One region of the Synechococcus sp. LTW-R genome, then DNA from elsewhere that is predicted to be linked to it. Evidence: predicted binding sites of a transcription regulator. Region 1 holds the regulator's gene; each other region holds the start of a gene.

Region 1 (7,146 bases):
CTCTCGTCAGCCTTCTGGTTCACAGCCTGCATTGCCCTCGGATCTGGGCTACTGATCGCAACCCTCGGATTGGATCGGCCCTACGACGCCATCCCAGACCAAGATCTTCTGTGGCTCCGTGAAGCACTCCTGATGCATCAAGGGAAAGCACCGGGGTACCCAGATCATCCCGGAATCTTCTGGCAGGTGCTCTACACCCTCAAGCTGAAGTGGCTGTCACTCAGCAATCCTTTGCGCTATGGGCTGGCATTCCGATCGCACCAGACGACTCCAACCTAATAATTCGCTGGGCAAGGCTGGAAAATGGAATCCTTGCTGGTCTCACGAGCCTTTTACTTTGGCCAACCCTGCGCCAACTCGGCATTCAACGCTGGCTCACAACTATCAGCGTCATCACATGCTGCCTGTGCCTCGGGAATCTAGAATCAGCCGTTCAAATCAGAAATGAGCTGACCAGCACCTTTTTCCTGCTGGCCTATCTCAACATTGCTCTACTACTACCTAATCTGAAATCAGGACCGTATTGCAGGGCAGCCAGCGCTGCTGCCATGGCCTGTTTCTTAGTCGCCGCTTATTGCAAGGTTCAAATCCTCATCATCACCCCATTTTTATTCGTACTGATTCTCGGACATCAATGCCTCAATACGGACGAAGAGAATATTTCGCACCGCGGAGGTTCCCTCAACCTTCAAAACCTAAAAGCCATCGCCATATCCCTGATCTTGGGCTCAGGGATATGGCTGATTGCTGTCTCTGGCCCAGTCTTCGCATCGCTGAATCGATTTCAACATGTCAGAACCGAGCTTGATCTGCCGTTCTGGGCAGCAACGAATGTCCTCCTCATTTTGACAACACGGGCAAGCTCATCTGAACGGAATGCAGTCAAAGCAACCTGGCGGGTCGGCTTGCTGTATGGAGCGATAACCCTCCTGATCTCCAGGGTGCTCGCCTACCCGGTCTGAACAGTACAGGTCTTCAGCTTTCCAAGCAACGCACTGGGCTTCTCTGGCGGCGAGAATCGGCTTATTCTTCTTCAAGAAGGAATCGATAAATACCTCTCAGATCTTTTCATCTCAAGCCCCTGCATCACACTACTAGTCATAGCCGGCCTGGCCATTTCTCTGCTGACCCAAACAATACGGAGCCAACACAAGCCGAGTGCTTCCAAGGCCACTTGGCTGCTCTGCCTACTGGGCCTGTGCTGCAGCATTTGGATCGCCAATGCCATGCGGCCTCGCGGCTTCTACGAGCTCTACCTCATCATTCCTGCACTGATTCTCCTCACCCTTTGCATATCGACATGGCACACCTCTTCAAGAGGGTCCATTACGCCATTTCTCGCCATCACCCTGATCAGCTTGTCTCTGATCCAATCGGTCGCAAACATGTGGCTTGTTCCACAGATCGCGCAAATGACTCAACCCAGGCAGTATTTATGTTTTGAACAGGACTTCGATCAAGCGCTCAGCAGAACAAGCATCGCGACTTGCCCCAACTTTGGCGACTACCTGGAAAGACACTCCTAGTTAAAAGAAAGCCTCACCAACGGACCAGAGACTCTCAATCGAGAAAGTCAAACGCGCGCCAAGGTGACCCGCTCGGGCTGGTGCTGGTACTTCCCGGCCCGGTCCTTGTAGGTGGTCTCGCAGGGGTCGCCCTCAAAGAAGAGCAACTGACAGATGCCCTCGTTGGCGTAGATCCGGCAGTCCGCTCCGGAGGAGTTGCTGAACTCCAGAGTCAAATGGCCCTCCCAGCTGGCCTCGGCCGGGGTCGTATTGACGATGATCCCAAGACGGGCATAGGTGCTCTTGCCCAGGCAGATCACGGTGATGTTGGGGGGCACCCGCATGTTCTCCAGCGCCACACCCAATCCATAGGAATGGGCCGGGAGGATGAAGTAGGACCCGTCCTCGTCCTCATGCAGCGGAACCGGCTCGAGGTTCGCCGGATTGAAGCGCTTGGGATTCATGATCGTGCCGGGCACATGCCGGAAGATCAGGAACTCCTGGGGCGACAGGCGCAGGTCGTAGCCGTAGGAGGAGCAGCCAAAGCTCAAGACCGGCTTTTGACTGTTCTCCGGATCGAGATGACGGACTAGCTGCGGCTGAAAGGGCTCGAGCATGCCCTGGGCGGCCTGCTCGTTAATCCAACGGTCGTTCTTGAGCATTAGAAACCTCGGCGCAGCTGGGTGACCTGATCGGCCATGGCCAACAAAGCCGTGGGCATGGACGGCCCCGTCAGGATCACATCCAGGTTGGACGGCCGCTGCTCCAGGGCCGAGACCACCTCCGCTTCCGCCAAATAACCCAGCTCAACAGCCAAGCCCAGCTCATCGAGGACCAGCTGATCCAGCTGCCCGCCCAAGAGCTGCTCGCGGGTGTACTCCCAAACCTCCCGCACAGCCGCGGCATCCGCCTGGGATGCCGGCATGGGCTCGGCGAGGCAACCCGCCACGGCAGGCCGAAGCCACTGCAGACGGCCGCAGAGCCAAACGCTGCGATCCAGACCTTGATCAACACCGCCCTTGAGGAACTGGCTGACGAGCACGCGGCTCCCCAATCCAGCACTGCGCAACGCCTGACTGAACACGCCGCTGAAGCTGCCGCGAAAGGGCGCCGTATGCACCTGGAGCTGCCCCTCCTGCTGGGCCGCCAGGCGCACGCTGCGGGCGGGGGCCGACGCTGGAATCGAGGCCAGCGGACGCAGGTGTCCAGCACGGGGAGTTGCACTGGGAGTGGCTGCAATGCTGGCCGTCATCGAGTGCATGGCTGCCGCTTGGGATCCTGAATGTAGCGGCGTTAGGCCGTCCGGCAAGCAACAAGCACTACCTGTAGTGCAAACACCCGTACCATCGAGGCCATGACCAGCACCCAACCCCGGCGGGATGGCCGCAGCACCTCGGATCTACGCAGCACGCGTTTCGGCTGGGATCCGATGGGCTTCGCCCTGAGCTCCGTCACCGTTCACACGGGTCGCACCGCAGTGATCTGCAGCGTCTGCCTCGAGGAGGGTGTCCCGAAGTGGCGCAAGGGCTCTGGCAAGGGCTGGCTGAGTGCCGACTACAGGCTGCTGCCCGCCAGCACCCCCAGCCGCCAGCCGCGGGAGCTGATGAAGCTCAGCGGCCGAACCCAGGAAATTCAACGTTTGATTGCCCGCAGCCTTCGGGCCTGCCTCGATCTCGAGCTGCTGGGGGAGAGGACGCTGCAGATCGATTGCGATGTGCTGCAGGCCGATGCCGGGACCCGCACCGCTTCGATCACGGGAGCCTGGGCGGCCCTAGCCCTTGGACTGCGACGGCTCGAACAACGCGGAGTGCTGGAGGGCTCACCCTTGATCGGCCAGGTGGCGGCGGTGTCGGTGGGCCTCGTGGATGGAGCCGCCCTGCTGGATCTCGACTACAGCGAAGACAGCCGCGCCGAGGTGGATTTGAACGTGGTGATGAATCAAGAGCTGCATTTGCTCGAAATTCAGGGCACCGCCGAAGGCGCACCCTTCAGCCGCCAACAGCTGTCTTCCCTGGTGGACCTCGCCGAAGCTGGCATCCAGCAACTCCAAGCGGCTCAGACCAAGGCTTTGGAAGAAGCCCCGAATTAGTTTCAATGGCTACACGGCCGCCCTGGACTGATCCGTAGGTTCCAGCAGACTTCAGTCGCGCTGAAATGGTCGTGGCAACGCAAGGATTCAGCCGCTACTCCCCTAGCCCTACTACCGGTACTTCTGTGATCGCACCGATCGCGGGAAGTCCGCTGCCACCCAATGCAACGCTCCTGGATGTCATCCGGGGGCTGAGCGGCAGCACGACCGAAATTGTCGAGCGCGGCAAGACGATCTTTTTCCCCGGAGATCCAGCCGAAAAGGTCTACCTGCTGAAACGCGGAGCCGTTCGCCTCTCCCGGGTCTACGAATCGGGCGAAGAGATCACGGTCGCACTCCTGCGGGAAAACAGCCTGTTCGGGGTGCTCTCCCTGCTGACCGGCCAACGCTCGGATCGCTTTTATCACTCCATCGCCTTCACCCGTGTCGAGCTGGTGACGGCCCCCGCCACCTCGGTGCGCAAGGCGATTGAACAGGACCCTGCGGTGGGACTGCTCCTGCTGCAAGGTCTGTCCTCTCGGATCCTGCAAACCGAGACCATGATCGAAACCCTCACCCACCGCGACATGTCCTCGCGCCTGGTGAGTTTCCTGTTGGTGCTCTGCCGCGATTTTGGGGTTCCCAGCAGCGACGGCATCACGATCGACCTGCGTCTTTCCCACCAAGCCATCGCGGAGGCCATCGGCTCCACGCGGGTCACCATCACCCGGCTTCTGGGGGACCTCCGCAACGACGGCCTGGTGCAGATCGACCGCAAAAAGATCACCGTGTTCGACCCGCTTGCCCTGGCGAAGCGCTTCAGCTAAACGGCTGACCGGGTGGCTGATCCCCGCTGATTTCCCACCGCCTGCAACCGATACTGACCGTCGTCGCCCAACGTCGTGTCCGGCTGGATCCTGATCCTGGCGCTGCTGATCCTCGGGGGAGTGCTCTCCACCCTGGGGGATCGCTTGGGATCCAAGGTCGGCAAGGCGCGGCTCAGCTTGTTTCGGCTGCGGCCCAAGAAAACGGCCGTGGTCATCACGGTCCTGACCGGCAGCTTGATCAGTGCGATTTCACTGGGCTTGATGCTGCTCGTCAGTGATCGCCTGCGCACCGGGCTGTTCGAACTCGATCAGATCGAACAACGTCTGCGGGATAGCCGTGATGCCCTGGCCAGCAGCCGCAAGGACTTAGCCCAAAGCCGCAGTGCCCTGCGCAGTGCCGAACAGGAGCGCAGCCAAGCCCAGAGCCAACTGAAGGTGGTCGAACAGCAGGCCAACCGACTCCAAAAGGAACTGGCCCCGCTGATGGAGCAGCGCCGGCAATTGGAAGTTGAACGCGATCGCCTCAGCCGCGACATCGCGGCCAAGGATTCCGACCTGCAGCGGAACCGCGCTGAGCTCGCCAAGCTCAACATCAAGATCAAGACCAGCAGCCAAGAACTGGAGCGCCTGGAACGCAACCTCATTGCCCTGCGGCAAGGCGATGTGGTGATCAGCAGCGGGCAACCCCTCGAGGTCGCCAAGGTCCGGATCGAGAACGCCAGTCAGGCCAGGGAAGTCATCCACGCCCTGCTGCAACGCACAAATTTGAACGTCTACCAACGGGTGCTGCCCGGGGAGACACCGAACCGTCAGATCCTGCTGGTGCCGCGGAGCGACATCAGCAAGCTGGAGACCACCCTGAGCAAGCGCGGCGAGTGGGTGGTCAGTCTGATCTCAGCTGCCAACGTGCTCAAGGGCGAGCGTCAGGTGGTCGCATTCCCAGATGTCAGGCCCAACAAGCGGGTCGTTCGCAGCGGCGAACAACTGGCCACCACCGTGCTGGAGGCCGATGAACGCTCCCAAGACCAGGTGCGCAGCCGCCTCAACCTGCTCCTAGCCGCAGCCTTAACCCGCGCCCAACGCCAAGGGGCCCTGGCCAATGGTTTGCAATTCGATCCGACGCGGGTCAGCCAACTGGCCGAGGCCCTGGTGAACCGTCCTCCCGGCGAGACCGCAAAACTCGAGGCCGTCTCCAGGGCGAACAGCGATCTGGCCGATCCGGTTGCCGTGGACATCCGCTGGCAGCGCCCATGAGCGCCTGGCTCGGCCTGGATCCAGGCCTTAGCAAATGCGGCTTGGTCTTGTCTGATGAGGGCTCAGGCACGGTCCTGGCCGCAGGCGTGCTCTCCCCCGACGGTTGCCTCGCTCAAATTCAAAGCTGGCAGAACGGCGCTGGGATAGAGGCGGTGGTGCTCGGCAATGGCACTGGCAGCAAACACTGGCAACAGCAACTCAGCGCCCTGGGGCTCAGGGTCCAGGTGATCCCTGAAGCCGGAACCACCCTGGCCGCCCGCGCGCGCTACTGGCAGCTGGAGCCCCCCAGGGGATGGCGGCGATTGTTGCCGGAGGGCCTACGCCTGCCGCCCCGGGACTACGACGATGTGGTCGCGCAACTCCTGCTCGAGCGCCACTGGGGAACGACGCTTAAGCGCGAGCCTGGCTTGACCGTGCTGGGCCTTAAAACTTCGCCCGGACGTTGAAGGCGTAGTCCCCCCCCGCCTCCAGCTGGTAATCGGTTTTCAGCAGAAAACGCAGCAGGGCGTCCTGGATCAAAGCCCGGCCCAGGGACGGTTCCACCTGCAACTCCCCGCGGTCAAAGAACCAGGCGAACGTCCACTCAAATCCGCCAGCACTGACCTCGCCCTCGAGCACCCGCTGGCTAAAGCTCTGGCGGAGCACCCGCAATTGCGCCGTTGTGGTGGGGAGGCGACTCACGCGGACTCAGGCGGTGGGTTGCTCGACCAGCTTGGCGGCAGAGGGAGCCACAAAACCGTTGAGCCTGTTACCGGCCCGCTCAAAACCCAGGCGCTGGATCAGATCAAGGCCCGATAAGACCTCATCGATCACCTCATCGAGCACCGGTTGCTCGGCTGCGGCGAAGCGGCCCAGCACGTGACCAACGGTGCGCTGCTTGCGCTCCACCGGATTCAAGGCCGGGGCACCAATGCCGATACGCAGCCGGGGAAACTCTTGTCCGCCGAGGTGGGCAATGCTGCTGCGCAAGCCGTTGTGGCCACCCGCACCGCCCGAGAGCCTCAAGCGCAACCGACCCAGGGGAAGATCCATGTCGTCCACCAGGATCAGCATCTGGGCAGGCTCAAAGCCAAACCAATCGAGGGCAGCCCGAATCGAGCGACCGCTCTCATTCATGTAGGTCTGGGGCATGAGCAGCCGCAAGCGTTCTGCCCCGTGCCCCACTTCGGCAAGGAGACCATGCAACTTGGACTGCTGCTTGAAGCTGCTGGCTTGACGCTTCGCCAACTGCTCAAGCGCCATAAAACCAACGTTGTGGCGGGTGCCGGCGTACTTCTCGCCGGGATTCCCCAAACCAACAACAAGACTCAACGGAGCCATGGCGCTCTCAACCGGCCGCTTGCTCGTCTTCGGCCTTGAGTTGAGGCTGAGGGTCGGACTTCACCTCCGCTTCCACCGTGTCGACGGCTTTGCGGAATTCGTTCTCGAATTCCTTGGACGCGGACTGGAAGCCCTTCAGGGTTTTGCCCAGGGTGCGACCCAGCTCGGGCAA
Region 2 (7,146 bases), 1.2 Mb from region 1:
TGCGGGTGCGCAGTCGCTTAGTCCGGCGTGATGTGCCCCTGTTGCTCGCGGTGTCGATGGCCACGTGGGCCATGGCTTCATCCGGCAGCTTCACCTGGGTTGCGGGTCTGGCCCTGTTGACGGCCCTGGTGATCACCCTCGTGTGGGAAGTCCGCTCAGCCCGGGAAGACCACGAGGAAGGCCTCGATGATATTGATGCGGAGGGGGCTTCAACCACTCCGGTGGCCCTGTTCAAGTTGGCCGTGGGCCTGGCGCTGCTGGTGGTGGGGTCCCAAGTGCTGATCAAAGGGGCGATCGCGGCGGCCCAAACCCTGGGGGTCAGCGAGGCGGTCATTGGTCTGACGATCGTCTCGGCCGGAACCTCGATGCCTGAGCTGGTGACCTCCCTTGTGGCGGCCTATCGGGGCAAGGCGGACTTGGCCATCGGCAACGTGGTGGGCAGCAACCTTCTGAACCAACTGCTGATCCTTGGGCTCTGTGCCTTGTTCTCTGGTCAGGACGGTCTGCTGGTCAGCCCGGAGCTGCTCCGCCGTGACTTCCCTGTCATGGTGCTGACGACCCTGGCCTGCCTGCCGATTTTCTGGAGTGGCGGCGTGATCAACCGCCTGGAAGGTTGGTTGTTGCTCGGGGCCTATGGCCTCTATCTGATTGAGCAGATCCTGAGCAGCACTGCGGCACCAGGTATCGATGAATTCAGGCTCTTTGTCCTGGTGGCGGTCCTGCCGCTGGTTCTCGTTTTCCTCACCTGGACCTCTCTGCGTTGGATGCAGCAGCGCAAGGCCGCTGGCTAGAGAGGCGGCGCTTCAGTTCAGAACAACGCTCGGGAGCATGGAGACGCTGAGCCCAGCCGCGGTGGCGTCGCTGTAGAGACTCTCGCTGCTCTCCCGGTTCAGATTCACCTTGCCGGAGCAAATCAGCTCCCAGGTGTCATTGGCGAAATGGGTTTGCAGCCAAAGCATCCCCAGAACACTGCGGTGTTTGAGGTTGTAGCTCGCTCCGACGGACGTCAGGGTGATGTCCATGGCCCAAAAAAAACCTCCCCCTATTCCAGGGGGAGGCGTCGGATGCTGATGTATCAACGCGAACCAAAATCAAAAGCCTTGGTTTTGCTGCGTGATCAGCCCTGGTTGACTTGGGCCGCGGCGTCCGCCTGACGGTGGTGGTAGTGGTGGCCGCGGTACTGGAGGTCGACGGAGGCGTCGACGGCAGCGGCTTCGTGGCGTAGAGGGGCCTCGAAGTGCTGGCCCCGGTAAGCGTGCTCAACAGGGATGGCGGCGGGCTGTTCGTGGCTGGCGGTGTCGTAGCTGACGCCCCGGTATTGCAGTTTGCTCATGGTGGTCATCGGGCCTCGAAGGGTCGGTGGGTTGTCCGCTTCGTGGGAAGGAGCGTTGCTTCGCCTTGCGGTGGGCTACTTCCGGTGGAGCCAGGCCCAGAGGGGGCTCCCTCAACGTTTTGTCCTTCTGCAGCATTTCTAGCGGAATAGGAATGTTCACAGTGAACAAAATCTGTGTATCTGTACTTTTTGTAATATTGTGTGTGATTTCTCGAACATCTTTCCTTCATATTCGTTCCGGTGGCTCGGTCGTCTTTTCGAGTCAAATTGCTAATTTGTAGCGACTGCCACCTTGACGGGGTTGGTTGATGCGGAACATTGGGTCTAATGGCGGTTATCCGTCATCCACCCAGCGACTGCTTTTTGATGACTGTTGCTTCTGCATCTCGGCCTCGGCCGAAGAGCCTGCAGGAAGCGAGTTTGCTTGAGGGACCGCAGCTCCTGCTCCGCAAGGTGCGAGGTTTTTCCTCTGGCCGCTCGTTGACCTGGTTGGCCTGTGTACCCCTGGCTCTCTTCGGTCTGGGTGTCTTCAACCTTTCAGCTCACGCAACCGAGTTGCCAGAGCTCAATGCAGCCTTCTTGGCTAACAACATGTGGCTCTTGGTGGCCACGATCCTGGTGATCTTCATGAACGCCGGTTTCGCCATGGTCGAAGCCGGGATGTGCCGACAGAAGAACGCCGTCAACATTCTCGCCAAGAACCTCTTCGTGTTCGCCCTTGCGGTGACCGCCTATTGGTTCATTGGTTACTCACTCATGTACGGCGGCTCCGTCGCTGACGGCTGGTTCTATTTCAACGGCCTGTTCTTTGACCCCACTGTCACCGCTGAGATGGTGACTGACGGAAGTCTGGTCCCCACCGTTGACTTCCTCTTCCAGGCCGCTTTCGCGGGCACCGCTGCCACGATCGTTTCCGGTTTGGTTGCTGAGCGCGTCAAGTTCGGTGAGTTCGTGATCTTCGCTCTCGTCCTGACCGCGTTTATTTACCCGATCTCCGGCTCCTGGCAGTGGAACGGCGGCTGGCTGAGCGAGCTCGGCTTCATTGACTTCGCTGGCTCCTCCATCGTTCACTCCGTTGGGGCTTGGGCCGGTCTGGTGGGCGCCATGCTGCTTGGCCCCCGCATCGGCAAGTTCGTGGGCGGTAAGCCTCAGGCCATCCCTGGCCACAACATGTCGATTGCAACCCTCGGCGCGCTAATCCTTTGGATTGGCTGGTACGGCTTTAACCCCGGCTCTGAGCTGGCGATGGACCAGTACGTGCCCTACGTGGCAGTGACCACCACCCTGGCTGCTGCTGGCGGTGCCATTGCGGCCACCATCGTCTCGACCCTGACCTCGGGTAAGCCTGACCTGACGATGATCATCAACGGCATCCTGGCCGGTCTGGTGAGCATCACCGCAGGTTGCGGCAACATGACCCTGGTGGGTTCTTGGGTTGCCGGTGCCGTGGGTGGCATCATCGTCGTCTTCGCGGTCTCCGCACTCGACGCCGCTGGCATCGACGATCCCGTTGGCGCCTTCTCCGTGCACGGTGTGTGCGGAGTTTGGGGCACCCTTGTGATCGGCCTTTGGGGCGTGGATGGCATGGATGTGGGCTCCGCCGGCATCGGGCTTCTCAATGGTGGCGGCATCAGCCAGCTGGGTATCCAGGCCCTGGGCTGTGCGGCCTATGCCATTTGGACCATCGTCACCTGCTGGATTGCTTGGTCGGTGATCGGCGGTCTGTTTGGTGGCATCCGCGTCACCGAGCAAGAAGAGATCGAAGGTCTCGACATCGGCGAGCACGGCATGGAGGCTTACCCCGATTTCGCCTCGGCGAAGTGATTCTCTGACCGGTACTCCCTGGGCCCGCTTCGGCGGGCCTTTTTTATTGGCCGGCTGTACTGGCCTGTCAGCATGCAAGCCAACGGCCGTCCAGCTCTTGCCCTGCCCGCGCTGCGGTGCTCGCTTGATCACCAAAACCGAGCAGCCGCCTGTGCGCTTGGTTTGCGTGGAGTGCCGGCAGGTGCTGCCCCAGAACGCCCAGGTGCCAATCATCACCTTGGTGGTCCGTCACTTTTGGGGCGTGACGCTGCTGTTCGGCTTCGTGGTGGTTCCACTGCTGGTAATGAGCCTTTCGCCGTGGATTGAGCGGGTCCCCCGGGCGCCCCGCACCCACTTGAGCACCACTAGATGAAGTACATCGCCTGAGCCTGGAGGCGCGCATCCCGCTGTGCGAGGAGATCCGCCAGGGTTGTGGACTCCAGCAGCGTTCGCCGCTGGTCCGTGAGCTGAGTGTCGAGGGCGTGCAGCACCTGTCGCTCCAGACTCGGTTGAACCGCCTGCTCCGGTTCAGATCTGCCCTCCAGGCAGTCGAGCACCTCGCTGAGATGGATCGTTGCGGCGGGTCGGGTCAGTTGGTAGCCCCCCCTGGGGCCGCGGCTGCTGTTGAGCAGGCCCTCTTTGCGCAGGCTGGTCAGCAGCTGCTCGAGGTAGCGCTCGGGAATGTCCTGGCGCTGGGCGATGGCGGAGACCTGCAGCCGTCCTCCTCGGGCCTCGATGCCAGCGAGTTCAAGTAGGGCCAGGAGCCCGTAGCGGGTTTTGGCGTTGAAGGACAACGGCGCGACTTGGGTTGATTCCACGGTAAAGCACTTGGGAATTGTTAGTGCGTGGTTCCCTTTTGGCTATTGGCTTCTGCTATCCCTTTTCCCTTCGGGTCGTAGTTCCCGACCTCATTGCCGTATTTCTTGACCTGTAGGCTGAATGCCTTGCCCGATCGCCCCTGTCTTGGCTGATCTTGTTGCTGCCGCTCTGCAGCCCGAAGCATTGATCACGCTGCTGGTGCTGATCGGCTCGGTCGTGCTGTTTGTGTCCGGTTGGCTGGCCCCGGATCTCACGGGCCTGCTGGCCGCCGGGTTGCTCGTCAGCTTTCACGTGATTGAGCCGAGGGAGGCCCTGGAGGGCTTTGGCAGCCCGGCCCTGATCACCCTGGCGGGTCTGTTTGCGATTTCCGCGGGATTGTTCCGCAGTGGTGGTTTGGATCGCCTGCGGGCCTTGATTGGCTCCGATGCGATTCGCAGCCCCAAGCGAATGATCGCCCTAATGGTGACTGTGGTCGGCCCCGTTTCTGCGGTGGTCCCCAACACCCCGATCGTGGCCAGCCTGCTGCCGGTGGTCGAGGGCTGGTGCAAGCGCCGCCGCATTTCCCCGTCGAAGGTGCTGCTCCCCTTGTCCTTTGCGACGGTGCTCGGGGGCACCATCACCCTGCTGGGCAGTTCGGTGAACCTTTTGGCCAGTGAGGTCAGCAGCCGTCTGGGTTACGGCAGTTTTGGCCTGTTCAGCTTTACCCCGATTGGCTTGGGGGTCTGGTTGCTGGGCGGCTCCTTGATGGTGCTGCTCGCCGATCGCTTTCTGCCGGACCGGGGGCGCGATGACGATGACCTGATCGCCGATCTCTCCAGCAGTGGCTATTTGACGGAGGTCAAGATTCCCCTGGGCTCGGAGCTGATCGGTCAATCGCTCCATGCCACCCGTCTGCAACGGCGCTTTGACCTCGACGTCCTCGAGCTCCACCGCGGCACGGAGCGCTTCATGCCGCCCTTGGCCGATCGCACGTTGATGCTGGGTGATCGCTTGCTGCTGCGCTGCAACCGCGACGACCTGCTGCGGCTGCAGCAGGACCACACGGTGGTGCTGGCCCCCACGCCCGAGCAGCCGGTGAGCTTGGAGCAAGACAACAGCCAGCGAATGGTGGAAGTGCTGTTGCCTTCGGGCTCCACCTTGGCTGGCGATTGCCTGCGGGATTTGCGCTTCAGGCAGCGCTACAACGCCACGGTCCTTGCGTTGCGCCGCGGCAATGCCGTGCTGCGGGAACGGCTGGGCCGGGCTCAATTGCGTGAGGGCGATGTTCTCCTGCTGCAGGGGCCGAAGGACGCCATCCGTGGCCTTCAGGCCAACAACGACTTGGTCGTCCTCGAGCAGCTGGAGAAAGATCTGCCGACGGTGAGCCGCAAGTGCGTGGCTCTGCTGATTGCCGCCCTGGTGTTGCTGCTGCCCAGTTTTGAGGTCATCCCCCTGGTCGCGTCCGTCCTGCTGGGCACGGTGGCGATGGTGGTGACGGGGTGCCTGCGGGCCGGTGAATTGCAGCGGGTGGTGCGCCTGGACGTCCTCGTGCTCTTGGGCTCCTTGGCCAGCTTCAGCGTCGCCCTGGAGAAAACGGGCTTGGCCTCGGCCCTCGCCCAGGCGTTGTTGCTCGGCCTCAGCAGTTGGCCGGTCTACGGCGCGATGGTGGCGGTCTTCCTCTTCACGGTGGCCCTGACGGAGGTGATGAGCAACGCCGCCACCGTGGCGATGTTGATTCCGATCGCCGGTCAATTGGCCCAGGGGTTGGGCTTGCCGCCGATGGCGCTGATCTACATCGTGCTGTTCGGCGCCAGCCAGAGCTTTCTCAGCCCCGTCGGCTACCAAACCAACCTGATGGTTTATGGCCCGGGTCGCTATCGCTTCTTGGACGTCTCCCGCTACGGCTTCCCCCTCACCATCGCCATGGCCATCGCTGTGCCCTGGATGGTCTGCCGTTGGTTCGGGCTGTAGAACGTGGGTCTCCAGATCCGAAAGACTCTTCAATGAGCGGGCCCAAGTCGTGGCTGAGGCGCCTGCGTCAGTGGTTGCTTTGGCTATGGCATCACGAGGCCACGGTCGGTCAGAAGGCCCGCGGTTTAGCCGCCGGCGTCTTCATGGGCTGTTTCCCCATCTTTGGCTTGCAGACCCTGCTGGGCATTGCCCTGGCCAGCCTGGTGCGCGGCAACCACATCCTCGCGGCGGCGGGCACCTGGATCAGTAATCCCCTGACCTACATCCCCCTCTACTGGTTCAACTACGCCGTGGGCTGCAGGGTGCTGGGTCCAGGCCCCGCCTTGCCGTCTCTTGAGGTGCTTCAGCAGGGGGGACTCTTGGAGCTGGGCCTGGCGATGAGTTCCCGCCTGTTGCTCGGATCCACCCTGGTGGGATTGGCCAGTGCGGGCCTCTTTGGTGGGCTCTATTGGTGGTTGCTCAGGCGCAGTAAGGGCGCCAGCTCCCACACCTAACCCTCGCTGGGCACCCGCTTCCAGCCGGCCAGCACGCCAAGGATGTCGGCGGCACTGACCAGGCCGACGAAGGCCCCGAATTCATCCACGACGACCCGGACGGAGCTGCGGTCGCCTCTGCGGAAGCTGGTGAGGAGTCGATCGGCGCGGATCATCTCCGGTACGAACTGCGGCGCATCGCAGAGCTGGCTGATCAGGCGGTAGCCCCCGCCGCTGAGCAGTTCAGCCATGGCCCGCTCACGGCTTTGGACCCCGAGGACCTCATCCACCTCCTCTCCAAGGACCACCCACCAGGCGTCATCGGGGGCATCCAGGATCTCCTGGCGCACCGAGTCCAAGTTGGCGGCGCCGGAGAGGGAGGGGGTGGCAACCCGCGAGACCATCAGGTCCCTGGCGGTGAGGTCATTGAGGGCAAAGACCTTGCCGATCATGGCCGCCTCGTCGGCTTCGATTTGCCCCTGCTGTGAGCCCAGGCGTGCCATCAAGTGGATCTCACGTTCGTTGGTCGTGAGTTCGTTCTTGGCGGTGATGGCCGGCATCAGCTTCTCGAGCACCAGCAGCAGGGGCAGGGTCAGGCGCTCAAGCATCAGCAGGATGCGCGCGGAGACCAACGAGATGGGCATGGCGAAGCTGTTGCCAATCGTCTTCGGCAGGATTTCAGCGAAGAGGATCACGGCCACCGTGAATCCGACGTTGAAGAGCAGCAGCGCCCAGCGCCCCCCGACGGTCTCGAAGACCTGGTTCGCC
Region 3 (7,146 bases), 390 kb from region 1:
CGACTGGATCCGTCCCTTGGTGGCGGAACTGGGGGAGGTGCGGTTTTGGAAGTTGTTCCTTAAACCTGGACGCCCCTTGGCCTGGGGGACGGTGGCCGGTACGCCCTTTTTTGGTTTGCCGGGCAATCCCGTCGCCGCCGCTGTGACGGCCTTGCAGCTGCTCTGGCCGGCCCTGCAACGGCTGGAGGGTGCCCAGGTTCAGCTGCTGCCGCGTCTACGGGTGGCCTTGGAGCAGCCCCTGCGGCGGGGCGCCGGCCGCCCGGAGTTGGCGCGTGCCTCCTTGGTGGTGGCCGAGGACGGTCGCCTCTTGGCGCGGGTCGCGGGCTCCCAGGCGTCGTCCCGCATTGGCTCCCTGGCGGGGGCGGACCTGCTCTTGGAGATCCCCGCTGAGCTGGGGAGCCTGGAGGCGGGGGCGGAGTTGTGGGCTCAGCTGCTGCGGCTGCCCATCTTTTAAAGGGGGGTGTTGCCCTCGATCCACTGGCTGGATCCATCGGCGTTCCATTCCCGCTTCCAAAAGGGGGCGTTGTGTTTGAGCTCTTCGAGCAGCTCCTGGCAGCAGCGCTGGGCTGGACCGCGCCGGTCGGCCCAGACCGCGACGCAAACGATGGCCTCGTCCACGGCGATGCGGCCCACCCGATGCTCGATCAGGCAGGCCAGGGCGCCATGGCGTTGGCTGACGGAGGTGGCGATGCGCTGCAGTTCCGCTTCCGTCATCCCCGGGTAATGCTCGAGCTCGAGTGCCACTACGCCATCGCCTGCGCGCACGCGCCCGATGAAGGAGCTCGTGGCCGCCGCCCGCGGGAGGCCGGCCTCCAGGAGTCCCTCCTCCCAGTGCTGCAGCACCTCCAGGGGATCGAACCGCTCTGGATGCAAACGAATCAAGGTCGGGATCGGCCTGTCCATCAGCCCCCACTGATCGGCGGCAGGAAGGCCAGCTCGTCTCCGCTCTCGAGCGGCGTGTCGGCGCTGGCAAAGCGTTGGTTGATGGCCACTCGCACCCCATCGAGGGATCGGGCGAGGCCCAGTTCAGCCCACAGCTGTTTCGCGGTTGTCGGTTCGGCGAGGGGCCAGTCCCGCTCCCCCCAGCCGGCTTGCTCCCTGAGGCTGGCGAAGAGGCGGACGCGGATTGAGCCTGGTGCGCTGGAGCCCATGCTTCAGACGCTACCCAGCGGGGCGGCAAGGTTTGGCAGCATCAAGGCATTGCTTGCATCCCGCGCTTGGGCCTTTCGATTGCGCTGTTGACCGTCTCTGACACGCGGACCCTCGCTGAGGATCGCTCGGGGGCTGCGCTGCAGCAGCGGCTTGAGGGGTCAGGCCATCAACTGTATGAGCGCCGTTTGGTGCCGGACAACCGCTACCAAATCCGCTCCGAACTGAGCCGTTGGATTGCCGATGAGGCGGTGCAGGTGGTCATCAGCAGTGGCGGCACCGGTTTGACCGGACGCGACGGGACGCCGGAGGCCGTCGAGCCGCTCCTGGACAAGACCATCGAGGGCTTCGGCGAGCTGTTTCGGGTGCTCTCCTTCGAGACCATCGGCACCAGCAGCCTCCAGAGCCGTTGCCTGGCCGGCGTGGCCAATGGGACGGTCGTCTTTGTGTTGCCGGGGTCCCTCGACGCGGTGGAAACCGCCTGGGATCGTCTGATCGCAGCCCAGCTCGACGCCACGACCCGTCCCTGCAACTTGGTGCAGCTGTTCCCCCGGTTGCGCGAAGCGCCGTGACGGGCTTGGAGCCCGGGCTGCTGCTCGCCCTGGGGCTAATTGCCTTCCACTATGCCTGCGTCGGCCATGCCGGTGCCTCCGGCTACATCGCCAGCCTGGCCCTCTTCGCGGTGCAGCTGGAGTGGATCCGGCCCATGGCCCTGGTCATGAACCTGGTGGTGGCGAGCCTGGCGAGTTGGCGTTTTTACCGCGATGGCCACCTGCCGGTCGTCGTTCAGCGGCGCCTGCTGTTGCCGCTGCTCTCCTGCTCCATTCCGGCGGCCCTGCTCGGCGGCAGCTTGCGCTTGCCCGGTGAGGGCTTGAGCCTCTTCTTGGCGATCGTCTTGCTCTTTTCTGCCCTGCGGCTTTGCTGGTCTCCCTCAGAGCGCACGGGCGGGGCCGTGGCCTTGCCGCCATGGCCTGTGGTCTTGCTGACGGGCGCGGTGCTGGGCCTGCTGGCCGGGTTGAGCGGGACCGGTGGCGGCATCTTTTTGACGCCGCTGGTGCTGCTCGCGGGTTGGCTTCCGATCCGCCTGGCGGCCGGGGTCTCCTCGGCTTTTATCTGGTGCAATTCCTTGGCGGGGCTCAGTGGTTGGCTGCTGAGCTACGGCGCGTCAGCCCTGCCTCCAGCCCCGCTTTTGCTGGCCCCCTTGCCGCTGGTGGCCCTGGCGGGAGCCCTGGGGAGTTGGTGCGGCAGTCGCCGTTTTCAAGAGGTCTGGATTCGCCGCCTGTTGGCGCTGGTCTTGCTGCTGGCCAGCCTGAAGTTGTCCGGCCTCTTGCCCTTGCCCTAGCCCCCCAGGTAGGCCATCTCCGCTTTGGGCTGCCCCGCGCTGGACGTGCGCTCTTCGCTGTAGCGGTCCTGGCGCTGGTGCCAGAGCTGGCCCATCGCGCGGCGGAGCTGACTTGGGCTCTGCAGCCAAGGCTTGAGGTCTTGGCCTTCGGAGGCGAACAGGCAGGTGTAGGCCATGCCATTGGCGGTGACCCGCAGCCGGTTGCAATCGCCGCAGAAGGGTTGGCTGATCGAGGCCACCACGGCGACCGCGCCGTGGCCATCGCGGTAACGCCAGCGGCTGGCGGTGCCATGGGCGGCACGCCCAAGGGGCTCCAGGGGCCAGTGGTGGCTGAGGCGCTGGAGCATTTCGGCGGCGGGGACGACGTCCTCGGGGGACCAGCCATTGCGGTTGCCCACATCCATCGTTTCGATCAGCCGCAACTCCAGGCCCTGCTCCCGGGCGAGGGCCGCGAGGGGGAGCAGTTGATCGTCGTTGCGGCCGCGTTGGATCACGCTGTTGAGCTTCAGCTCCCCAGCGGCCGGATCAAATCCAGCGGCTTTGGCCGCGGCGATGGCCGCCAGGACCTGCTCCAAGAGCTGCTTCCCCTGCTGCGGCCGGCCACTCATCTCCCCCACCAGCGCGGGGTCGACGGCATCGAGGCTGATGGTCAGGCGTTGCAACCCGGCTTGCCGCAGCCGCAGCGCGCGGGCTGGGCTGAGCAGGACGCCATTGGTCGTCAGCGCGATGTCTCTCAGGGCGCTGAGGGGGCTGCCCGCTGCCCGGCGTCCCTGGTCGATCGCCTCGAGCAGGTCGTCGAGATCGGGGGCCAAGAGGGGTTCTCCGCCGGTGAGGCGCAGGCTGCCGACCCCCAGGCTGCAGGCCGCTTCGATCACCCGCAGCCGCTGCTGCGTGCTCAGCCGGTCGGCGGGCTCCTGCCCGTCGGGTTGGCAGTAGGGGCACGCCAGGTTGCAGCGCGCCGTCAGGGAAAGCCGCAGGACTCCGAGGGGACGCTGGAGTTGATCGGTTGCGGTGCCTGCGCTCATGCCATCAGCCTGGCGCGCTCGGCCGGGGTGTTCGCATTGATCAGCGGCTGGGCGGGGAGCACTACAGCTTGATGGGGGATGGTGGCGAGCCAGGCCTGCCAGCGCCGCTCTCCGCTGGCCAGGACCTCGGCCAGACCGATGCGTTGCTCGGCTCCACCGGGATAGATCCCCAGCAGGGGCTGCAACCGCTCGCCGTCATGGGCCACGGCGGCCTGGCTGGGGGAGTGCTTCCACTGCGCGATCAATGCATCCAGTGCGCTTCGGGTGAGCTGGGGCATGTCCACTGGTGCCACTAGAAGGGCGCTGTCGCTACCCCTGGGAAGGACCAGCTGCAGGGCGTGGAGGGGGCCTTGGGCTGGTGTGGGCTCGAGGGCCAATGCAACCCGCTCAAGTTCGGCGATGAGGTCGGCATGGCTGCTGTGTTGGCTGCAGACCGCCACGGAGGGGCAGACCTGGCTCAAGAGTTCAGCCGCATGGGACAGCCAGCTCCCGCCGTTGGGGTGGGGGAGGGCTGCCTTGTCCTGGCCCATCCGCCGGCTGGCGCCGCCGCAGAGCACTGCTCCCTCGAGCCGCATCGGAGTCATCGCGGCACGATGGTTCCCCGGGAACCCCTTGAAGCGTCGCTGTTGCTACAAAACGGACCTGAACTGTGGCCGTAGCGACAACTGATAAGCGCCATTAATTCCTGTCATTAGAGCCTGCTCTGCTTTGCGCTCGAGTTGTTCTTTGGTAGCTGTCGTTACCCGAGTCTGTGGGTGGCGAGTGGTCCAATCTCTTCAGCGCTTGATGCGCTGTCCCCCTGGTCGCTGCTTTTTTTGAAGGCCTGGGCTCATCCCACTGTCCCTGTCCTCCATGCTTAGCGATCTTTGGTCGCTCCAGGGGAGATATCGCACTCTTCATCTCACCTGGTTCGCGTTCTTCCTGACGTTCGTCGTCTGGTTCAACCTTGCTCCTCTAGCGACAACCGTTAAGGCCGATCTTGGTCTTGATCTTGGTCAAATTCGTACCGTTGCGATCTGCAACGTCGCTCTCACGATTCCCGCCCGCGTGCTGATTGGCATGCTGCTGGACAAGTTCGGTCCCCGTAAGACCTACTCGGGCATTCTTGTCTTCTCGGTCATCCCCTGTCTGCTGTTTGCATCGGCGCAGGACTTCAACCAGCTGGTGGTCGCTCGCCTGCTGCTCTCCATCGTTGGTGCCGGCTTCGTGATCGGCATCCGTATGGTGGCGGAGTGGTTCCCGCCCAAACAAATCGGCCTTGCTGAAGGCATCTACGGCGGTTGGGGCAACTTTGGCTCCGCCTTCTCCGCGCTGACTCTGGTTGCCCTGGCTGGCTTCCTCTCCTTCTCCGGCGGCTTCGAGCTGCCCACTGGCGCCATCTTGAATTGGCGTGGAGCGATTGCTCTGACCGGCATCATTTCGGCCGTCTACGGGGTGATCTACTTCTTTAACGTCACCGACACTCCTCCCGGGAAGACCTACCAAAAGCCAGCCAAGTCTGCCGGTCTTGAAGTCACCTCCATGCGGGACTTCTGGGGTCTGCTGGGCATGAATGTTCCCTTCGCGGCCATTCTCTGCGTGCTCTGCTGGCGCCTGCAAAAGGTTGGTTTCCTGAACGCCGGCACCTATCCCCTGGCGCTCCTCGCTGTTCTGGTTTGGTTTGGCTTCCAGACCTGGGGCATTATTCGCACCAACCGCGACCTGATCAACGGCGTTAAGCAGTACCCCAAGGAGGACCGCTACGAGTTCAAGCAGGTCGCCATTCTGGAGCTCACCTACATCGTGAACTTCGGATCTGAGCTGGCCGTTGTCTCCATGCTGCCCACGTTCTTCGAGACCACGTTTGATCTGCCGAAGGCCACCGCCGGCATCTTGGCGTCCTGTTTTGCCTTCGTGAATTTGGTGGCTCGCCCTGGTGGCGGCCTGATTTCCGACAAGCTCGGCAGCCGCAAAAACACCATGGCCTTCCTCACCGGTGGCCTGGGCATTGGTTACTTGATCATGAGCATGATCAAGCCGGGCACTTTCTCCGGTGGCCTGGGCATCACCGTCGCGGTGTTGATCACGATGCTCGCCTCGTTCTTCGTTCAGGCGGGTGAAGGCGCCACCTTCGCGATGGTGCCCCTGGTCAAGAAGCGCGTCACCGGTCAGATCGCAGGTCTGGTCGGCGCCTACGGCAACGTTGGTGCAGTGGCTTACCTGACGATCTTCAGCCTCCTGCCGATGTGGATGGGTGGCGGCAAGGATCCTTCTGCCGAGATCGTTGCCTCCTCCAACAGCGCCTTCTTCCAGATCCTCGGGATTGCCGGACTGATCGTCGCTTTCCTCTGCTTCTTCTTTCTCAAGGAGCCCGAGGGTTCCTTCTCTGAAGAGCACGCTGACGAGAAGCTGCTCGTCAACGCTTGATCCACCCCATTACAGGGGTCTGTTCGGGGCGGCCATGCTGAGCCGCCCCTTTTTTCTTTTGACGCTGTTTCGGTTGTGGTGATGGCCTCCGGCAACGTGCGCAGCCAATGCCCCTACTGCGGTGTGGGCTGTGGTCTTGAACTGATTCCACCGGCCTTGCCCGGCCAGGCGGTCAAGCGTGATGCCGAGGGCAATCCCATGTGGACGGCTCGGGGTGACCGCCAGCACCCTTCGAGCCTGGGCCAGGTCTGCATCAAGGGCGCGACCGTTGGCGAGACCTTGGGTCGTGGTCGGCTTCGCGAGCCCCTCTACCGCGCCAGCCTGGACGAACCGTTCCAACCCATCACTTGGGAGCAGGCGATGGACCTGCTGGTGGGCCGCATCCGCAGCACCTTGGCCACCAAGGGGCCCGATGCGATTGCGATGTATGGATCGGGCCAGTTCCACACCGAGGACTACTACCTGGCCCAGAAGCTGCTGAAAGGTGCCCTGGGCACGAACAACTTCGATGCCAACTCCCGCCTGTGCATGAGCTCCGCGGTGGCGGGCTACACCCGCAGCCTGGGCTCCGATGGTCCGCCCGCCTGTTACGAGGATTTGGACCACTGCACGGTGGCCTTCCTGATCGGGACCAACACCGCGGAATGCCACCCGGTGCTGTTTCAGCGCCTCTTGAAACGCAAAAAGCGCCATCCCGGCAGCGTGAAGATCGTCGTCGTCGATCCCCGCTTCACGGAGACCGCGAAGGCTGCGGATGTGCATCTGCCGATTGCGCCTGGTACGGACTTGGCGTTGCTCCACGGCCTGGCCCATTTGGTTCTCCGCGAGAACGGTCAGGACCCGGCCTTCATTGACGATCACACCGAGAACTACAAGGCCTTCTTTGATTTGGCGGCCCGCTGGACGCCGCGCAAGGTTGCTCGGTTCTGCAACATTCCAGAAAAGCGGCTGCGGGAGGTGGCGGAGCTCTTCCACCGCCGTGAGCGGGTGCTCAGCCTGTGGTCGATGGGGGTCAACCAGCGGCGCGAAGGCACCGCGGTGGTGGGTGGTCTGATCAACCTGCATCTGTTGACCGCTCAGATCGGTAAGGAGGGTGCGGGTCCCTTCTCCCTGACCGGCCAGCCCAATGCCATGGGTGGACGCGAGGCCGGGGGCTTGGCCCATCTCCTGCCGGGCTATCGCGTTGTGACCAACCTTGAGCACCGCCAGGAGGTGGAACAGGCG
Region 4 (7,146 bases), 410 kb from region 1:
GAGGCGCCCTCGCCACGCGGATTGCGGTTCAGCCATGGCCGCATACTCCGGTCCCGTCGCGCCTGCTTTGGTAACAATCAGCACAAAGGCCAGGGGTGGTCACTTGTCAGGGTGATGCCTTTCGGATCCCATCAGGTGGAGCAGGGTTCAGCGATCGTCTTGGTGGAGCGTCACTCCGAGGGAGCGCTGCCCCAGTCCGGGGCCGCCCCCTTGCAGTTGGCCCTGACGGCTGATGAGCGCACGAGCCTGCGGGGCCATCGCCGCAGTTGCTGTGGCCGTGATCTCGTGCTGCAGCTTCCCCGTGGCGCGGCTCTGCAGCCCGGGGATTGCCTGGTCAGCGACGACGGTCAATGGCGGGTGCAGGTCGAGGCGGAGCCGGAGCCGGTGATGCACGTCCGCAGCACTGACCCCTTGGCCCTGCTGCAGGCGGCTTATCACCTGGGGAATCGCCACGTGGCGATGGAGTTGCATCCCGACCGCCTGGTGCTCTTGCAGGACAGCGTCCTGGCGGACCTCCTGCGGCAACGGCAGCTGCAGGTGGAGTGTCTCGATGCGCCCTTCCGGCCTGAGGCCGGTGCCTATGAGGGCGTTCCCCATGCCCACTCCCATGGCTGATCGGCTCCGGCTCTATCAGTTGGTCAGTCCGGCGCTGCCGGTGGGGGCCTTCAGCTATTCCGAGGGCTTGGAGGTCTTGGTTCAGTCCGGTCGGCTCAGCTCCGAGCAGGCGATGGAGGATTGGCTGAGGGCGGAGCTGCTGCGTGGTGGCGTGGCCATGGAGGCCGCCGCGCTTGCGCCCTTGATGGCGATGCTGCGCGCCTGGAGCGCTGGTGAGCCGGAGGCGGAGCGGCAGCTGCGAAGCCTGGATCGTTGGTTGCTGGTGCAGCGCGAAGCGGCGGAGCTGCGGGCCCAGCAACGCCAGATGGGACGGTCCTTGGTCACGTTGTTCGCCGACCTCGGTTGGCCCCTGCCCCAAGTCGGGGTCCCGTTGGCCTGGCCAGCGGCCTACGCCTGGGCTTGCGTGTCCCTCGCGTTGGATTCGCCGGAGGTGGAGGAGGCCTACCTCTACTCCTGGGTTGCCAATCAGCTCAGTGCGGCGGTCCGTTTGGTTCCGTTGGGCCCGACCCAGGCCCAACGCCTGCAACTCAAGCTCGCCCCCCTCTTGGCCCAGCGGGGGCAGGAGCTGGCGGCGCTGGATCCGCGGCAGCATTGGAACGGAGCGGTGGGGGCGGGGACGGCCCAGTTGCGCCACGCGGAGCTTTACTCCCGTTTGTTCCGCAGCTGAGCCGATCACCATGCTCAACTTCAACGGTGCTCAGGGGCTGAGGCGATGACGACCAGTCGTTTGCGGGTGGGTGTGGCCGGTCCGGTCGGCTCGGGGAAGACGGCTCTCGTGGAGGCGCTCTGTCGTCGTCTGCGTGACCGACTGGAGCTGGCGGTGGTCACCAACGACATCTATACCCAGGAGGACGCCCAATTCCTGACCCGCGCTGGAGCGCTGGAGCCCGGGCGCATTCGTGGCGTCGAGACTGGAGGCTGTCCCCATACGGCCATTCGGGAGGACTGTTCGATTAACCGAGCGGCCGTCGCGGATCTCGAGGAGGCCTATCCGAATCTCGATCTGGTGCTGGTCGAGAGCGGTGGTGACAACTTGGCGGCCAGCTTCAGCCCGGAGCTGGTGGACCTCTGCATCTATGTCATTGATGTGGCGGCTGGAGACAAGATTCCGCGCAAAGGCGGTCCTGGCATTACGCGATCCGACCTGCTGGTGATCAACAAGATCGATTTGGCGCCCATGGTGGGGGCCAGCCTTGAGGTGATGGAGCGCGACACCGAGCGGATGCGCCCGGGCCGCGGCTGGTGTTTCACGAACCTCCACAGCGGAGAAGGCCTGGAGCAGGTCGAGACCTTTCTGTTGCAACAGCTACCGAGGTAGCTGTTGATCTGTTGCCGTTGATACGGCGCAAAAGTCGCCGAATTCTTTTTGAATTTGACTCAAGTCTGGCTGGACTCGTAATTGTCGATTTGGTGCTGATTGCTACCTGGGAAGCCCTGCCTCGATCAATACATTCCTCTTACCGCTGAACGACGGCGGCGGCCTTCATTGATTCAAAGTTATGGCATCTCCTTTGATGCGCAAGTCTTCGTTGCGTCTGCTGACCGGTGCAACGGCCCTCGCTACTTCGCTGAGCTTGGTGGCCTGTGGTGGCGGTGACTCCGCCTCCAATGTTCAGTACGACGACACCGTCAAAGTCGGGATCCTTCACTCCTTGACCGGCACGATGGCGATTTCGGAGTCCACTCTGGTGGACACCGAAAAGATGGCCATTGATGAGATCAATGCCGCCGGTGGTGTCACCGTTGACGGCAAGAAATACAAAATTGACTACATCGTTGAAGACGGCGCATCCGATTGGCCGACCTTTGCTGAGAAGTCCAAGAAGCTGATCGATCAGGACAAGGTTCCTGTGGTCTTCGGTGGTTGGACCTCCGCCAGCCGCAAGGCGATGCTGCCCGTCTACGAGTCTAAGGACGCCTTCCTCTACTACCCGATTCAGTACGAGGGTCAGGAGTGTTCCAAGAACATCTTCTACACCGGTGCAACTCCGAACCAGCAGTCGGAGCCCGCCACCGAGTTCATGTTTAAGAAGTCGCCTGCCGCTGGCAAGCCCTTCTTCCTCGTGGGATCCGACTACGTCTTCCCCCGCACCTCCAACACCATCACCAAGCAGCAGCTCAAGTCGCTGGGCGGCAAGGTTGTGGGTGAGGACTACCTGCCTCTCGGTAACACCGAAGTGGCTCCGATCATCGCCAAGATCAAGAAGGCGATGCCCAATGGTGGTGTGATCATCAACACCCTGAATGGTGACCAGAACGTTGCTTTCTTCAAGCAGATCCAGGACGCCGGTCTGACCCCGGCCAATGGCTACTACGTGATGAGCTACTCCATCGCGGAAGAAGAGATCAGCACCATTGGACCTGAGTTCCTCGAGGGCCACTACGGCGCTTGGAACTACATGATGTCGATCGACACCCCGGCATCGAAGAAGTTCGCCGCTGACTTCAAGAAGAAGTACGGCAGCGATCGCATGGTCGCTGACCCGCAGGAGTCGGCCTACAACATGGTCTACCTCTGGAAGGCCGCCGTCGAGAAGGCCAACAGCTTCGATGACAACAAGGTCCGCGAAGCCCTGATCGGCATCGAATTCGATGCACCCCAGGGCAAGGTCAAGGTGATGCCCAACCATCACCTCTCCCAGACCGTGCGCATCGGTGAGATCACCAAGGACGGTCAGTTCAAGATCCTCCAGTCCACCAACGGTCCTGTGGCTCCTCAGGCCTGGAACCAGTACGAGCCCAGCTCCAAGGGTTACGCCTGCGACTGGACGGACGCCAAGAAGGGTGAGCGCTACAAGCTCTGATCGCCCTCTCCGGCCGCTCTGACTGATGGGGGAGTCCTTCCGGGGACTCCTCTTTTTCTGCTTTCTCCCCTGCTTGCCTGCTTCGGATTTCCGTGCAACTGCTGTTTGAAAGCCTCTTCAACGGCGTGGCCATCGGCTCGGTGTTGCTGATGGCCGCCCTTGGACTGGCGATTGTGTTCGGCTTGATGGGGGTGATCAACCTCGCCCATGGCGAGCTGATCATGCTCGGCGCCTACACGACCTACGTCGTGCAGCTGATCTTCAAGCTGCCGGCCTTTGAACCCGTTTACAACCTCTATGTCTTGGTGGCGATTCCGCTGGCCTTCGTGGTGAGCGGCGTCGTCGGAATCCTCTTGGAGCGGACGGTGATTCGCCGTCTCTACGGCAATCCCCTCGAGACCTTGCTGGCGACCTGGGGGGTGAGCCTGATCCTGCAGCAGTTCGTGCGCAGTGTTCCCCTGGCCACCGCCGCTGGCGTGGTGCTCGCCCTGGTGGTGGGCTTCAGCTTGCCGTTGGTGTTGCCCGCCCCCCTGCTGGAGGGACCGCGGGCGCGACTCGTGCGTGCCGGTTGTTGGGCGACCTCGGCCTTGGTCGGGGTGCTCTTGGCGGGTGGTCTGGCTTCTCAGATCTCGCGGATTGCCCGCGCCACCTCCAGAAACGTCGACGTGACTGCGCCGCAATGGATGCGTGGTGGCTTGGAGTGGGCCGATCTCACCCTGCCGGTGCCTCGGCTGGTGATCATTGTGATGACCGTCGTCTCGGTGCTTGGCGTCACCCTGTTCCTCAACCGCAGTGTTTGGGGAACACGCATCCGCGCCGTGACCCAGAACCGGTCCATGAGTGACTGCCTGGGCATTCCGACGGACACCGTCGATGTCCTCACCTTCGGCATTGGTTCTGGACTGGCGGGGATCGCCGGCGTTGCGGTCTCGCTCCTCGGCTCGGTGGGGCCGAATGTCGGCGGCTCTTACATCGTTGGCTGCTTCATGGTTGTGGTCCTCGGTGGCGTGGGCAATCTCTTTGGCGCCGTCCTGGCGTCATTCACCATTGGATGGCTCACGGATCTGATCGGTGCTGGTCGTCTGCTGACGCTCTGGCCTGCGATGCCTTCTCCGCTGGCCGCGACGGTGAAGTTCTTCGCCACGACGAGCATGGCGCAGGTGATGGTCTTCGCCCTGATCGTTCTGTTCTTGCAGTTCCGTCCCGCGGGCCTCTTCCCGCAGAAGGGACGCATGGTGGAGGCCTGAACTGATGTTTCAACGTTTTCAGCAGTCCCGCTGGCCGCAGCTCCTGCTGTGGGTGCTGATCATTGCCGCGATCGTTGCGGCACCCGCGGTCCTGCCCGTGTTTCGTCTCAACCTGCTGGGCCGTTTCCTCTCGCTGGCGATTGTTGCTCTGGGCATTGATCTGATCTGGGGCTTCACAGGGCTGCTCAGCCTGGGGCAGGGCATCTTCTTTGCCTTGGGCGGCTATGCCGCGGCGATGTATCTGCAGCTCAATAGCTCTTCCGGTTTCCCCAATGGCATTCCGGAGTTCTTCGGCCTCTATGGCGTGAAGCAGCTTCCGGCGTTTTGGCAGCCCTTCCATTCGCCCCTGTTCACCCTGGTGGCGATCTGGTTGATCCCGGCCGTCCTGGCGGCCGTGCTCGGCAACCTGGTGTTTCGCAACCGCATCAAAGGGGTCTACTTCTCGATCCTGACCCAGGCGGCCCTGCTGGTCTTTTTCAACTTCTTCAACGGCCAGCAAAAACTGATCAACGGCACCAACGGTCTCAAGACCGACGTGACCCAGTTGTTTGGCCAGATGGTGGGTTCGCCGGAGATGCAGCGCGGCTTCTTCTGGTTCACAGCGCTGATGGTGATCGCGGCCTGGGCCTTTGTGCGCTGGGTGGTGCGCGGTCGCTTTGGCGATGTCTTGATTGCCATTCGCGATGACGAGCCGCGGCTCCGCTTTGCGGGGTTCAACCCGACCCTCTTCAAGACGATCGTCTTCGCGATTGCCGGTGGTTTGGCCGGCATTGGGGGGGCGCTCTACACGGTGCAATCCGGGATCGTCTCGCCCCAGTACATGACCGTCCCCTTCTCGATCGAGATGGTGATTTGGGTCGCCGTGGGCGGTCGCGGCACGTTGGTGGGCGCCATCTTGGGTGCCGTCGCGATCAACTACGCCAAGAGCCTGGTCAGTGAGGCCATGCCCCAGAGCTGGCTCTTCATCCAAGGCGGCCTGTTCATCTTGGTGGTCACCGCCCTGCCGGAGGGCGTCATCGGTTGGTGGCGTAGCGATGGCCCCCGCAACCTGCTCACGCGCCTGGGCATCGCCCGGCGCATTGGCACCTATCCGCAACTGGAACTGGACGGACAAGAGGAGGTTCAGCCATGAGTGCCCCCCTGCTTGAACTGCGCGAGATCACCGTCAGCTTTGACGGATTCCTGGCCCTGCGTGATCTCAACCTCAGCCTCCAGCCCGGAGAGCTGCGGGCGGTTATTGGCCCCAACGGGGCGGGCAAGACCACCTTCTTGGATGTGATCACGGGCAAGACCGCACCCACCGAAGGGGATGTCCTTTTTCAGGGACGCTCCCTGGTGGGCCGCGCGGAGCACCGCATCGCCAGGTTGGGCATTGGGCGCAAATTCCAGAGCCCCCGCGTTTTTGAGAAGCTCAGCGTTCAGGAGAATTTGGCCTTGGCGGTGAGTCGCCCCAAGCAGCCCTGGCCTCTCCTGTTTGGTCGCCTCGGCGGCCAGGAGCGAGAGCGGGTGCATCACCTGATGGGCATCGTCAATCTGCAGAGCCGTGCGGACTGGGAAGCCGGAGCTCTCTCCCACGGCCAGAAGCAATGGCTCGAGATCGCGATGCTGGTGGGCCAGGACCCCGACCTGCTGCTGGTGGATGAACCGGTGGCGGGTCTGACCGATGAGGAGACCGACCTCACCGCCGACTTACTCAAGTCCCTTGCCGGTGACCACACGGTGCTCGTGATTGAGCACGACATGGAGTTCATCCGTCGCCTGGAGAGTCCTGTGACGGTGCTGCACCAGGGGCATGTGCTCTGTGAAGGAACCATGGATCAGGTCCAGGCCGATCCCCGGGTGATTGAGGTCTATCTCGGAACATCAGAGGAGGAACAGTCATGACCGCCCTGTTGGAGATCTGTGGGCTGAACACCTATTACGGCGAGAGCCACATCCTGCGGGACGTCGACCTCACCGTGAATGCCGGGGAGATGGTCTGCCTGATTGGCCGCAATGGGGTGGGAAAGACCACCCTGCTGAAGTCGCTCATCGGCCTGCTGCGCGCCCGTCAGGGCTCCATCGGCTTCAACGGTGCTGTCCTGGACCGCCAGGCGCCCCATCAACGGGCGCGCGCTGGCTTGGGGTATGTGCCGCAGGGACGAGAAATCATCCCGCAACTGACCGTGGAGGAGAACTTGATGCTCGGCATGGAGGCGCTTCCCGGGGGGTTAGCGCGCCACCGCCGCATTGATCCTTTTGTCTACGAGCTCTTCCCGATCCTGCGGGAGTTCTTGCCCCGTAAGGGTGGGGACCTCAGCGGCGGTCAGCAGCAGCAGCTGGCGATTGCCCGGGCACTCCTTGGGCAGCCCAAATTGCTGCTGTTGGATGAGCCCACCGAGGGGATTCAGCCCAACATCGTTCAGGACATTGAGTCCGCGGTGCGCCGGATCATTGCGGAGACCGGCATTGGTGTTCTGCTCGTCGAGCAACACCTCCAC

Evidence for each region. Region 1 encodes NtcA, which controls nitrogen genes in cyanobacteria. Its sites were predicted from a motif close to GTANCNNNNGNTAC; they were not measured.
Region 2: the regulator NtcA is predicted to act here: its motif matches at 1,611-1,624, upstream of H0O22_RS02075 (ammonium transporter).
Region 3: the regulator NtcA is predicted to act here: its motif matches at 4,246-4,259, upstream of H0O22_RS10875 (NarK family nitrate/nitrite MFS transporter).
Region 4: the regulator NtcA is predicted to act here: its motif matches at 2,026-2,039, upstream of urtA (urea ABC transporter substrate-binding protein).

What each region holds. Positions count from the first base shown of each region.
Region 1 is NZ_CP059060.1:1,566,229-1,573,374, forward strand. Features, by position in the region: gene H0O22_RS08940 (hypothetical protein) at 210-962, shown strand; gene dcd (dCTP deaminase) at 1,574-2,167, opposite strand; gene H0O22_RS08950 (cob(I)yrinic acid a,c-diamide adenosyltransferase) at 2,167-2,757, opposite strand; gene rph (ribonuclease PH) at 2,860-3,594, shown strand; gene ntcA (global nitrogen regulator NtcA) at 3,660-4,400, shown strand; gene H0O22_RS08965 (DUF3084 domain-containing protein) at 4,476-5,654, shown strand; gene H0O22_RS08970 (resolvase) at 5,651-6,100, shown strand; gene H0O22_RS08975 (DUF3146 family protein) at 6,078-6,335, opposite strand; gene pth (aminoacyl-tRNA hydrolase) at 6,342-6,974, opposite strand; gene H0O22_RS08985 (TatA/E family twin arginine-targeting protein translocase) at 6,982-7,146, opposite strand, start outside.
Region 2 is NZ_CP059060.1:345,031-352,176, forward strand. Features, by position in the region: gene H0O22_RS02060 (calcium/sodium antiporter) at 1-791, shown strand, start outside; gene H0O22_RS02065 (hypothetical protein) at 804-1,022, opposite strand; gene H0O22_RS02070 (DUF4278 domain-containing protein) at 1,118-1,333, opposite strand; gene H0O22_RS02075 (ammonium transporter) at 1,700-3,157, shown strand; gene H0O22_RS02080 (hypothetical protein) at 3,255-3,509, shown strand; gene H0O22_RS02085 (Rrf2 family transcriptional regulator) at 3,502-3,954, opposite strand; gene H0O22_RS02090 (SLC13 family permease) at 4,100-5,905, shown strand; gene H0O22_RS02095 (DUF2062 domain-containing protein) at 5,938-6,399, shown strand; gene H0O22_RS02100 (CNNM domain-containing protein) at 6,396-7,146, opposite strand, start outside.
Region 3 is NZ_CP059060.1:1,955,461-1,962,606, forward strand. Features, by position in the region: gene H0O22_RS10840 (molybdopterin molybdotransferase MoeA) at 1-454, shown strand, start outside; gene H0O22_RS10845 (molybdenum cofactor biosynthesis protein MoaE) at 451-903, opposite strand; gene H0O22_RS10850 (MoaD/ThiS family protein) at 903-1,151, opposite strand; gene moaB (molybdenum cofactor biosynthesis protein B) at 1,218-1,721, shown strand; gene H0O22_RS10860 (sulfite exporter TauE/SafE family protein) at 1,718-2,491, shown strand; gene moaA (GTP 3',8-cyclase MoaA) at 2,488-3,516, opposite strand; gene H0O22_RS10870 (molybdenum cofactor guanylyltransferase) at 3,513-4,100, opposite strand; gene H0O22_RS10875 (NarK family nitrate/nitrite MFS transporter) at 4,369-5,922, shown strand; gene H0O22_RS10880 (nitrate reductase) at 6,004-7,146, shown strand, end outside.
Region 4 is NZ_CP059060.1:1,976,620-1,983,765, forward strand. Features, by position in the region: gene H0O22_RS10975 (urease accessory protein UreD) at 1-36, opposite strand, end outside; gene ureE (urease accessory protein UreE) at 115-615, shown strand; gene H0O22_RS10985 (urease accessory protein UreF) at 608-1,282, shown strand; gene ureG (urease accessory protein UreG) at 1,328-1,933, shown strand; gene urtA (urea ABC transporter substrate-binding protein) at 2,130-3,419, shown strand; gene H0O22_RS11000 (branched-chain amino acid ABC transporter permease) at 3,512-4,666, shown strand; gene urtC (urea ABC transporter permease subunit UrtC) at 4,671-5,798, shown strand; gene urtD (urea ABC transporter ATP-binding protein UrtD) at 5,795-6,550, shown strand; gene urtE (urea ABC transporter ATP-binding subunit UrtE) at 6,547-7,146, shown strand, end outside.